DNA from 3 places in the Pedobacter cryoconitis genome. Region 2 is predicted to be linked to each of the others. Evidence: riboswitches for the same ligand, from Rfam matches in the RefSeq annotation. Region 2 holds a riboswitch; each other region holds the start of a gene.
What was found. A riboswitch is a leader RNA that binds a small molecule or an ion and turns the genes downstream of it on or off. The one in region 2 is predicted to bind S-adenosylmethionine.

Region 1 (3,287 bases), 2.4 Mb from region 2:
ACCAGAAAATACTTTGTGTTCTTGCTGGACAATCAGTAGTTCCAGGAAGCATATAAGATCCATTTCCACTGTTTGTTAATTTCCAGGTACTACCAATAAAACATTTGTACGAAGCTTCACTAAAAAGAGATTTTACGTTCATTGCAGGAACGCCATCAAAAGTGACGTCATTCAGTACCCAATTTCCAGACACATTTCCCCTTTTTAAACTAGCACCAGCAGATGCACCCTTAGGTGAACAGCCTTGTAAAACCATCAATGAACTACATAAAATGGCTGCTATAAATAATATTCTTTTCATATCTTGTATTTTCGAAAACAGCTTACACAAATCCTGCCAAAAAACCCAAAAACCTAAATTCTATGCAGACTGAAACCATTGCTATACACGCAGGAAATTTAACTCGCAGTACCACAGGGGATGTAACCGCTCCCATTAGCCTTTCCACCACATTTTTCAGAGACGAACAAGGTGGCTACCCTGGCGGACATATGTATAGCCGTGTCAGCAATCCAAACCGTTCTGCATTGGAAAAAGTAATGGCCGATCTGGAAAAAGGTGCAGATGCCTGTGCTTTTTCTTCTGGAAATACAGCTGGAATGACCCTTTTTCAGGCCTTAGCCCCCGGCAGCCATATTATCGCACCAGACGACATGTACTGGGGATTTAAAAAACAACTGCAATCTATCTTCGAAGGTATCCTGACCATAGATTTTATTGACCTGACTACCACAGCCACAATAGAAAGTTATATTCAAAGTAATACTGTGATGATCTGGGTAGAAACACCTTCAAACCCCCTGTTAAAAATCACCGATCTGGCAGCGATTTCCGTTATAGCTAAAAAACATCAGCTCATTTTTGCATGCGACAGCACATTTGCCTCTCCATGTTTCCAAAATCCAATTCTATCAGGAGCAGACATCGTGATGCATTCTTCTACTAAATATATTGGAGGCCATAGTGACGTATTGGGAGGCATCCTGATCACAGCTGCTAAAAATGAATTTTGGGATAAAATCAGGAATATTCAGCAAATCGGAGGCGCGGTACCCTCTCCTTTTGATTGCTTTTTGCTCTTAAGAAGTATCAAGACATTACCATACCGGATGCGCGGACACGCAGAGAATGGTATGGCATTAGCTAAACACCTCGCTGCACACTCAAAAGTTGAAGCCGTATATTATCCCGGCCTGCCTTCACATCCGCATCATGAAATAGCTAAAAAACAAATGAGCGCTTTCGGCGGCATGTTATCTATATTAATTAAAGGCGATGCTGAAAATGCAAAAAAGGTAGTGAATAAAGTCAAATTGTTTGCACAGGCTACAAGCCTTGGTGGCGTGGAAAGTCTGATTGAGCACAGAGCTTCTGTAGAAGGCCCCGACACCAAAACACCACAGAATTTAATTCGGATATCTGTTGGACTGGAACACATTGATGATCTGATTGCCGATCTGGAGCAGGCATTAGCCTGAATAAGCTACAAAAACAGCCTAGAATATTCAATTTAAATAGCTTAAAAACAGCGTATTAATTATTTTTCAGAATATTATTTTGGAAGTATACACAAATACACTACATTTGTAATTATATAGTGAAAGCTATTCAAGTCAACCCGTAATCTGGGTTTGATTTATAAAGAAGTGGCGAGAGACAGGCTCCGTGACCCACTGGCAACCCTCCCAAATGGAGAAGGTGCCAATTCCTGACCAGTTTGCATAGTGTATTCTGGAAAGATAAATTAAGACAAAATGAAAACTAACCACCAACTATCGCAATCAGGCGACCCTGTTTCTTACACGATCCAACACCTGCAAACTATTGCATGTATGTGTTGTTGCATCGGCTAAAAACAATCTTCCACGTAAAATTAGTTTTAGTTCAACCGGAAGGCCTTTTTTCAAAGGTATGCAATCCCTTATACGGATTCTGCAATCGCATTAAATCCCGTATCTGTCTGTAAAAATCCATTTTATCATTTTAAATCAGCGAAATCATGTCAGCTAATTATAGATTCGAAACATTACAACTTCATGCAGGTCAGGAAATTGACCCAACAACAGGTTCAAGAGCGGTGCCTATTTATCAAACTACTTCTTACGGATTTAAAAGTGCCGAACATGGTGCAAATTTATTTGCATTAAAAGAATTCGGTAATATTTACACCCGCTTAATGAACCCTACTACAGACGTTTTCGAGAAACGTGTAGCTGCACTTGAAGGCGGTGTTGCGGGACTGGCAGTAGCCTCAGGACAGGCAGCTCAGTTTATTGCCTTAAACAATATTCTGGAAGCGGGCGATAACTTTGTCTCTTCTCCTCATTTATATGGTGGTAGCTACAATCAGTTTAAAGTTGCTTTTAAACGTTTAGGTATAGAAGTAAGATTTGCTGAAAGTGATAACACACAAGATTTCGAAGCTAAAATCGATAAAAACACCAAAGCAATCTACCTGGAAAGTATTGGCAACCCATCTTTCAGTATTCCTGACTTCGAGAAGCTTTCTCTGATTGCTCAAAAATACGACCTTCCTTTAATCGTAGACAATACATTTGGTGCAGCAGGCTATTTATTCAAACCTTTAGAACATGGTGCGCACATCGTTGTACAATCTGCTACCAAATGGATTGGCGGACACGGCACAAGCATTGGTGGCGTAATTATAGATGGCGGAACCTATAACTGGGGAAATGGTAAATTCAAACAGTTTACCTCCCCTTCCGAAGGTTATCATGGCCTGGTCTTCAACGATGTCTTTGGAATTGGAAGTGACTTTGGAAATATTCAGTTTATCATCCGTGCAAGAGTAGAAGGATTAAGAGACTTCGGCCCTGCTATCTCCCCATTCAACTCCTTTCTTTTAATTCAGGGACTGGAAACTTTATCCCTGCGCGTGCAAAGACACGTTGACAATGCTTTAGCGCTGGCAACCTGGCTTGAAAACCATGAAGCCGTGAGTAAAGTATTTTATCCAGGCCTGGAAAGCAGCCCTTATCATCAAAACGCAAAGAAATATTTAAAGAACGGATTTGGCGCAGTGCTCTCATTCGAACTCCACGGTGGCAAAGAACAAGCAGTACAGTTTGTAAATGAACTGCAGCTCGTTAGCCATCTGGCCAATGTAGGTGATGCAAAAACACTGATCATACAACCATCAGCAACTACACATCAGCAATTAAGCGATGCAGAACAAGCAGCCGCGGGGATTACACCTCAATTACTCAGAGTATCTGTAGGAATTGAACACATCGATGACATCAAAGCAGATTTCGAACAAGCTTTT
Region 2 (3,287 bases):
AATTGATAAGGAGTGGCATCTTTACCAACCTGAGACCATCCACCACGAAGTTTGGCAAAGTTCAGCACGTCATTTTTGATATCAAATGCTTCGGTAAGGATTAAACTCGCATTGACCGAAGGATAGAAATAAGAGCGATTTTGAGCGGGCAGGGTTGATGACCAGTCATTTCTGGCTGTAAGATTCAGATAGGCATAATTTCTGAAGCCCAGTTGCGCAGAACCAAATGTACTGTATACCCTTTGTTTATTATAGATGTTAGACGAGATCAGCGGATCACGTGAATTAATAAGCGTATACAGGTTATTGATCGCTAATTTAGGAGCTTTCTGGTCGTTGTTTTCAAAAGTAGTTGTTCTTATGTTTCCACCCAATAAGAGATCAAGGTTGAAATCAGCATTTAATTTTTTGGTGAAATCCAGTCTTCCTTCCGTATTGTTCTCGTTGAAAGTATAAGCATCTTCTTCATAAGAACCGAATGGAGTACCATTCGTTCCATAAGCAATTTTTATTTTTCTGCGTTCAGTATAATAATCATTACCTGTTCTGAAGTTTGCTGATAAACCATCTATTATTTTGTAGTTCAGTTCTGCGCTTCCAATGAGTCTGTTACGAACCTGACCAACTGTGTTTTCGTAGGCAACAAAATATGGATTACTATAATAACTATTGTTCCAGTTGATATCTTTTCCATTGGCATCTTTGTAGGTCTTGAGTTGTTCTACATCAACCTGACGGCCAAACCAGGTAAACTGCAACATCGTGCTGCTTGCTCTTTTTCCACCTGAACCAGGTAAGTTTGCACTTGTGTTTACATAATTAGCTGAGGCATTGAAAGTCAGCTTTGGTGTTATTTTATAAGTCGTATTTAGCAGGAATGAGTTTTTTGATTGAGAAGAGTTCGGAATAACACCTTTCTGATCCAGGTTATTGTAAGAGAAACGTAAATCATATTTATCTCCTGAACCTGAAATTGCAATTCCATTATTCAAAGTGTAACCCGTTTTAAAGAAGTCACGTACATTGTCCGGATGTGCGATAAAAGGCACTGGTACTCCGTTAGAGTTGAATTGTGGGATTAAATGACCATCTAATCTTGGGCCCCAGCTTTCATCTACGCCATCATTCAGGCCTCCGCCTTTACCATCTACATAACTGAATTGGCCATTGGCACCTTGTCCGAATGAATTCTGATAAGATGGAATAGTTAACAAAGTAGAAAAGGTGGCATTGGAATTCACGCTGATACCTAAACCTTGAGCATTTTTACCTTTTTTAGTGGTAATCAATACTACACCTGCCGCTGCACGGGAGCCATACAGGGCAGCCGCGTTAGGGCCTTTCAGTACGCTCATCGATTCAATATCTTCCGAATTGATGTCTGAAATCGTATTCGCAAAATCACGTGAGCCGTCTGAGCGTAAGTTTTGTGAATTATCTACTGGCACTCCATCAATCACAAATAGTGGCTGATTGTTTCCTGATATAGAAGTTTCCCCACGGATAATAATCCTGGACGAACCCATATCTCCCTGGCTATTGGTGATCTGTACCCCTGCTACCTTACCAGATATGGAATTTAACAGATTGGTTTCTTTCGCTTCGGAGATATCTTTTGATTTTAACTCCTGTACCGAATAACCTAATGATTTTTTCTCTTTAGGGATGTTCAAAGCTGTAACCACAACTTCACTGAGTTCATTAGAAGATTCATCTAATTGTATAGCTATCGCGTTTGCTGAAGTTACTTTGAGTTCTTGAGCCGCATAGCCAATAGATATAATTTTTAAGATATCATTTGGTTTGGCGGTGATAGAGAATTTACCATTTCCATCAGTTTGTGTACCAGTATTTGTTCCTTTAACAGAAACGCTCACGCCAGGGATAGGTTGCCCGTTAGATTTCTCGGTGACCACCCCGGTAATTTTAGCGGTTTGTGCCGCAGCAGTCTGTACGATTATAAAGGATAGCAGGATCCCAAATAAGTATTTGTAAGTTTTATACATATTAATGGTCTAGTTATATAATTGGTGTGTTTAATTCAATTTATTACGCATAACGTTCTTTGAACAACTCTATTTATCAGGAATAATTAAGGGAATAGATGACAGCAACCAATTTATTTTCGGGTATATCTGTCACTTATCTTTTCCGCTTAAAGTGGATAGGAGTTAGCACCTTTTACAATTTGGGTGTATAGGTTGCTAAGACTTCACAGGGCCTTTCCCTCGGTCTTTCTTGATAAGTTAGAAATCAATGAACAGCTAATTGTCGGGCAAATATATAAATAAACTACTAAATCTATAGTATATATTTTATTAGTAGGATATTTTGAGATTTGGCAGACAATTGGTTGCTATTTTGAAAAGATGAATCAGCAAAAAAAGCCATTCCTTGATTAAAGAATGGCCTTTTGATTTGGGATTGAAAATTTGCTTATGCTATAACTTTTTTTAAATATCAGGCTAACCGATCACCGAAGCGATTATATTTTCCTGATAGCCAGATTCCAGGTTTGCGTTCAATCCCAGCGCAACATTTTCTGCACAGGGGAAGATCAGCAGCGGTAAATTGGTATTTGCCGCCATCTTTTGTGTATTGCTTAAATTAAAAAGCTGTTCCAGAAAAGTTTTATGGCGATGTACCATTACGAATACATTACAAGTCACATTTTCTGCAAGCCATTTTAAACCTGCTTTAACAGGCGTATGTTCTACTGCCCGGTAATAAATTTTGGGGTAGTTTATTTTATTGGCTACATCTTCCAGAAAACCAGTAACTAATTTTTTAGTATCTGCCTCTGGCGTATCCGGATGTTGTATATGCGCCAATGTAATCTCTGCATGAGATGGTTTTGCAAATTCGGCAAGCGCCTGAATGATATTCAGATCGCTATCCTCCATATCTGTTGCAAAAACAAACTTGTCCAGCTTCTTAAAACTTTGGTTTTCTGGTACGATCAGCACAGGCAGGGGCACAGCACCTATAATTTCGCGCATATGATTACCCATAATTAATGAACCCAAGCCCTTGCGATGTGTACCCATCACCAATAACATTAAATCTCTGTCTGCTGATAATTTATTGATAGACCGGTATAAAGGCCCTTCCTGACATTTAAAGTCTATAACAGGTCTGTAGGCATTAATCGGCAAAGTGGAGAGTTCTTCTGCTAGTTTTGTACCCAGCGCACGTAATTTTTCTTCACTATCTTTTTGTAAAATATTGTAATCTTCCATTGACCAGTAAACTTGCCCTCCTAAAGGTTCGGCCATGGGTACTAAAAA
Region 3 (3,287 bases), 980 kb from region 2:
GCATAGCTTTTGCTGATAGAAATAGATTCGTATATTTAATTAAATTTTAAAATAACATGGATAACAACAATAATAATTGGTCACAACAATCAGTATTTGTGGAAAACCAAACAGGATCAGTTGCAAAGAAATTCTTTGCCAACGTGTTTTTATGGATGTTTGTAGCGTTGAGTCTATCAACACTGGCTGCGGTTTACATGGCAAATACGCCAGAAATGTTAAGCTACCTGATCAATCAGGAAACAGGTAAAATGTCTATGATAGGTTATGTTGCTATGTTTGCTCCGCTTGGACTGGTGCTTTTAATGAGTGCAGGGCTAAGCAAGTTATCATACAGCGCTTTATTAGGCGTATTTATTCTGTATTCAGTATTGACCGGTGTCAGTCTGAGTTTCATCTTATTGATTTATACAACAAGTTCAGTAGTAGCTTGTTTTGCTGCAGCAGCAGGGATATTTGGTTTAATGGCTGTATTGGGTTATACGACCAACACCGATTTAAGTAAATTCGGATCAATCTTAATGATTGGTGTAGTAGGCCTGGTAATTGCCAGTGTAGTGAACATGTTTCTGAAAAGTTCAAGTTTTGATTATATCATGAGTTTCTTCGGTGTAGCGATTTTCACTGCATTAACTGCTTATGATGTTCAAAAACTGAAACGTATCGGTGCAGGTATTGAAGAAAACGGTGGTACTATGGCTGTTGATGACACTAAGAAATTAGCGATCATGGGTGCCTTATCTCTTTACCTTGACTTCCTGAATATCTTCATCTTCTTATTGAGAATATTCGGAGGAAGAAAATAAACCAGTATTAGTGGTTATAAAGCCGGCCAATGAAGTGCCGTCAAGAAATTAAACACTTCATGACGGCACTTCATTGGCCGGCTTTTTTTTGCTGATCTTTAATACTATTCTCAATTACATCCTTAGAAAAATACGCTAACCACACAGAACATTGTTCCGTATCATACCAATATTTGCCTGATTTTTGCAATTTTATATGCTTTAAACTCTATTTGCTTGGAAATGATTTTTCTTTGTTGCATTTTTGTATTAAGCTTATAAAGAAAGACGGAGGGATTAGACCCGACGAAGTCTTAGCAACCTGTGCTTACAAGGTGCTACATTCTACTCGAACAGTTTCGGCTATTCCTGAAAGATAAGTTAATTCGATCCGGCACCGGATTTCTGATTAGGCCTTTATATAAAATTTTCTGTCTTTAAGATACTGCATCGCATGAGTTGCTTGAATACAGACAAATGGCTACCCATCAACACAGATAATGAGCATAAGAGAAGAGCTTAAAAAACGAATACTAATCATCGATGGCGCAATGGGCACCATGATCCAACGCTATATCCTGACTGAAGAAGACTTCAGAGGAGCGCGCTTTGCGAATCATCCATGCGACGTCAAAGGAAATAATGACCTGCTGAATATTACCCGTCCTGATATCATTAAAGCTATCCATACCGAATATCTTAAAGCAGGAACAGATATCATTGAAACCAATACTTTTAGTACGCAAAGAATCTCTCTTGCGGATTATAAGATGGAAGAACTCGACTATGAAATGAGTTTTGAAGGCGCTAAAATAGCCAAAGAAGCAGTCAATGAATTCATGGCTGCAAATCCAGACCGCGTTTGCTTTGTTGCAGGTGCTGTAGGCCCGACTAACCGTACCTTGTCCATCTCACCAGATGTAAATGACCCGGGATACAGAGCCTTAACCTTTGATGAACTGGTTGACGCTTACTACAAACAAATCAGAGGATTGGTTGATGGCGGATCAGACCTGTTATTAATTGAGACCATTTTTGATACTTTAAATGCGAAGGCAGCAATCTTTGCTATCAAAAAATACGAAGAAATTATCGGGCGAAAAATTGAAATTATGATTTCCGGAACCATTACAGACGCATCAGGCAGAACACTATCCGGTCAAACTGTAGAAGCTTTCCTGAATTCAATCCTTCATGCCAACCCATTGAGCATCGGCTTTAACTGTGCACTGGGTGCAAAAGACATGAGGCCCCATATTGAAGAGCTGTCTGCCAAAGCACCCTGTTACGTATCTGCATACCCTAATGCAGGTTTACCAAACGAATTTGGAGCTTATGATGAAATGCCCAACGAAACAGCTTCATTGGTTTCAGACTTTATTCAGCATGGTTTTGTCAATATTGTGGGTGGTTGTTGTGGCACTACGCCAGAGCATATTGCAGCCATTGCCGCAAAAGCCAAAAACATTACCCCAAGACAAATACCAGAAATACCACGTTACCTTCGCCTGAGCGGACTGGAACCTGTAACCATTACGCCCGACAGCATGTTTGTCAACATTGGTGAAAGAACCAATATCACAGGCTCCCCAAAATTCTCCAAGCTAATTTTAAGTGGTGACTACGAAGCCGCACTCACCGTTGCCAGGCAACAAGTAGAAGGCGGGGCGCAAGTCATTGACGTGAACATGGACGAAGGGATGCTGGACTCTGAAGCCGCAATGACCAAATTCCTGAACCTGATTGCTTCAGAACCTGATATTTCAAAACTGCCGATCATGGTCGATTCTTCTAAATGGAGTGTCATTGAAAACGGTTTAAAATGTTTACAGGGAAAAGGGATTGTCAATTCCATTTCACTCAAAGAAGGAGAAGATAAATTCCGTGAAAGTGCCCGTAAGATTATGAATTACGGTGCAGCGATAGTGGTGATGGCCTTTGATGAAAACGGACAAGCAGATAACTTTGAACGCAGAAAAGAAATCTGTAAACGTTCTTACGACATCCTGGTAGATGAAATTGGCTTCCCGGCAGAAGATATTATTTTCGACCCGAATATCTTAACCGTAGCCACGGGTTTAGAAGAACACAATAACTATGCAGTTGATTTTATCAACGCAGCACGCTGGATTAAAGAAAACCTGCCCTATGCGAAAGTAAGCGGTGGTGTATCCAATATATCTTTCTCTTTCAGAGGAAACAATACCGTACGTGAGGCCATGCACTCTGCCTTTTTATTCCACGCTATTAAAGCCGGACTGGATATGGGAATTGTGAATTCCGGGATGCTGGAAGTTTATGAAGCTATCCCTGCCGAATTACTGGAACGCGTAGAAGACGTTTTGTTAAACCGCCGGGAAGATGCTACAGAACGCCTGGTAGACTTTGCAGAAACGGTAAAATCTAAAGGAAAAGAACTCGTTAAAGACGAAGAATGGAGAAAAGCACCCGTAGAATCCCGTCTTTCCCACTCTTTGGTTAAAGGTATTATTGAATACCTGG

Region 1: linked by a shared signal. The riboswitch ahead of AY601_RS08440 (O-acetylhomoserine aminocarboxypropyltransferase/cysteine synthase family protein) and the one ahead of AY601_RS18475 (SusC/RagA family TonB-linked outer membrane protein) in region 2 are both predicted to bind S-adenosylmethionine.
Region 3: linked by a shared signal. The riboswitch ahead of metH (methionine synthase) and the one ahead of AY601_RS18475 (SusC/RagA family TonB-linked outer membrane protein) in region 2 are both predicted to bind S-adenosylmethionine.

What each region holds. Positions count from the first base shown of each region.
Region 1 is NZ_CP014504.1:1,974,633-1,977,919, forward strand. It holds gene AY601_RS08430 (lipocalin family protein) at 1-301, opposite strand, end outside; gene AY601_RS08435 (trans-sulfuration enzyme family protein) at 364-1,479, shown strand; SAM riboswitch class I at 1,635-1,747, shown strand; gene AY601_RS08440 (O-acetylhomoserine aminocarboxypropyltransferase/cysteine synthase family protein) at 2,001-3,287, shown strand, end outside.
Region 2 is NZ_CP014504.1:4,420,450-4,423,736, reverse strand. It holds gene AY601_RS18475 (SusC/RagA family TonB-linked outer membrane protein) at 1-2,006, opposite strand, end outside; SAM riboswitch class I at 2,140-2,248, opposite strand; gene AY601_RS18470 (universal stress protein) at 2,466-3,287, opposite strand, start outside.
Region 3 is NZ_CP014504.1:5,400,866-5,404,152, reverse strand. It holds gene AY601_RS22945 (hypothetical protein) at 1-6, shown strand, start outside; gene AY601_RS22940 (Bax inhibitor-1/YccA family protein) at 57-806, shown strand; SAM riboswitch class I at 1,059-1,168, shown strand; gene metH (methionine synthase) at 1,286-3,287, shown strand, end outside.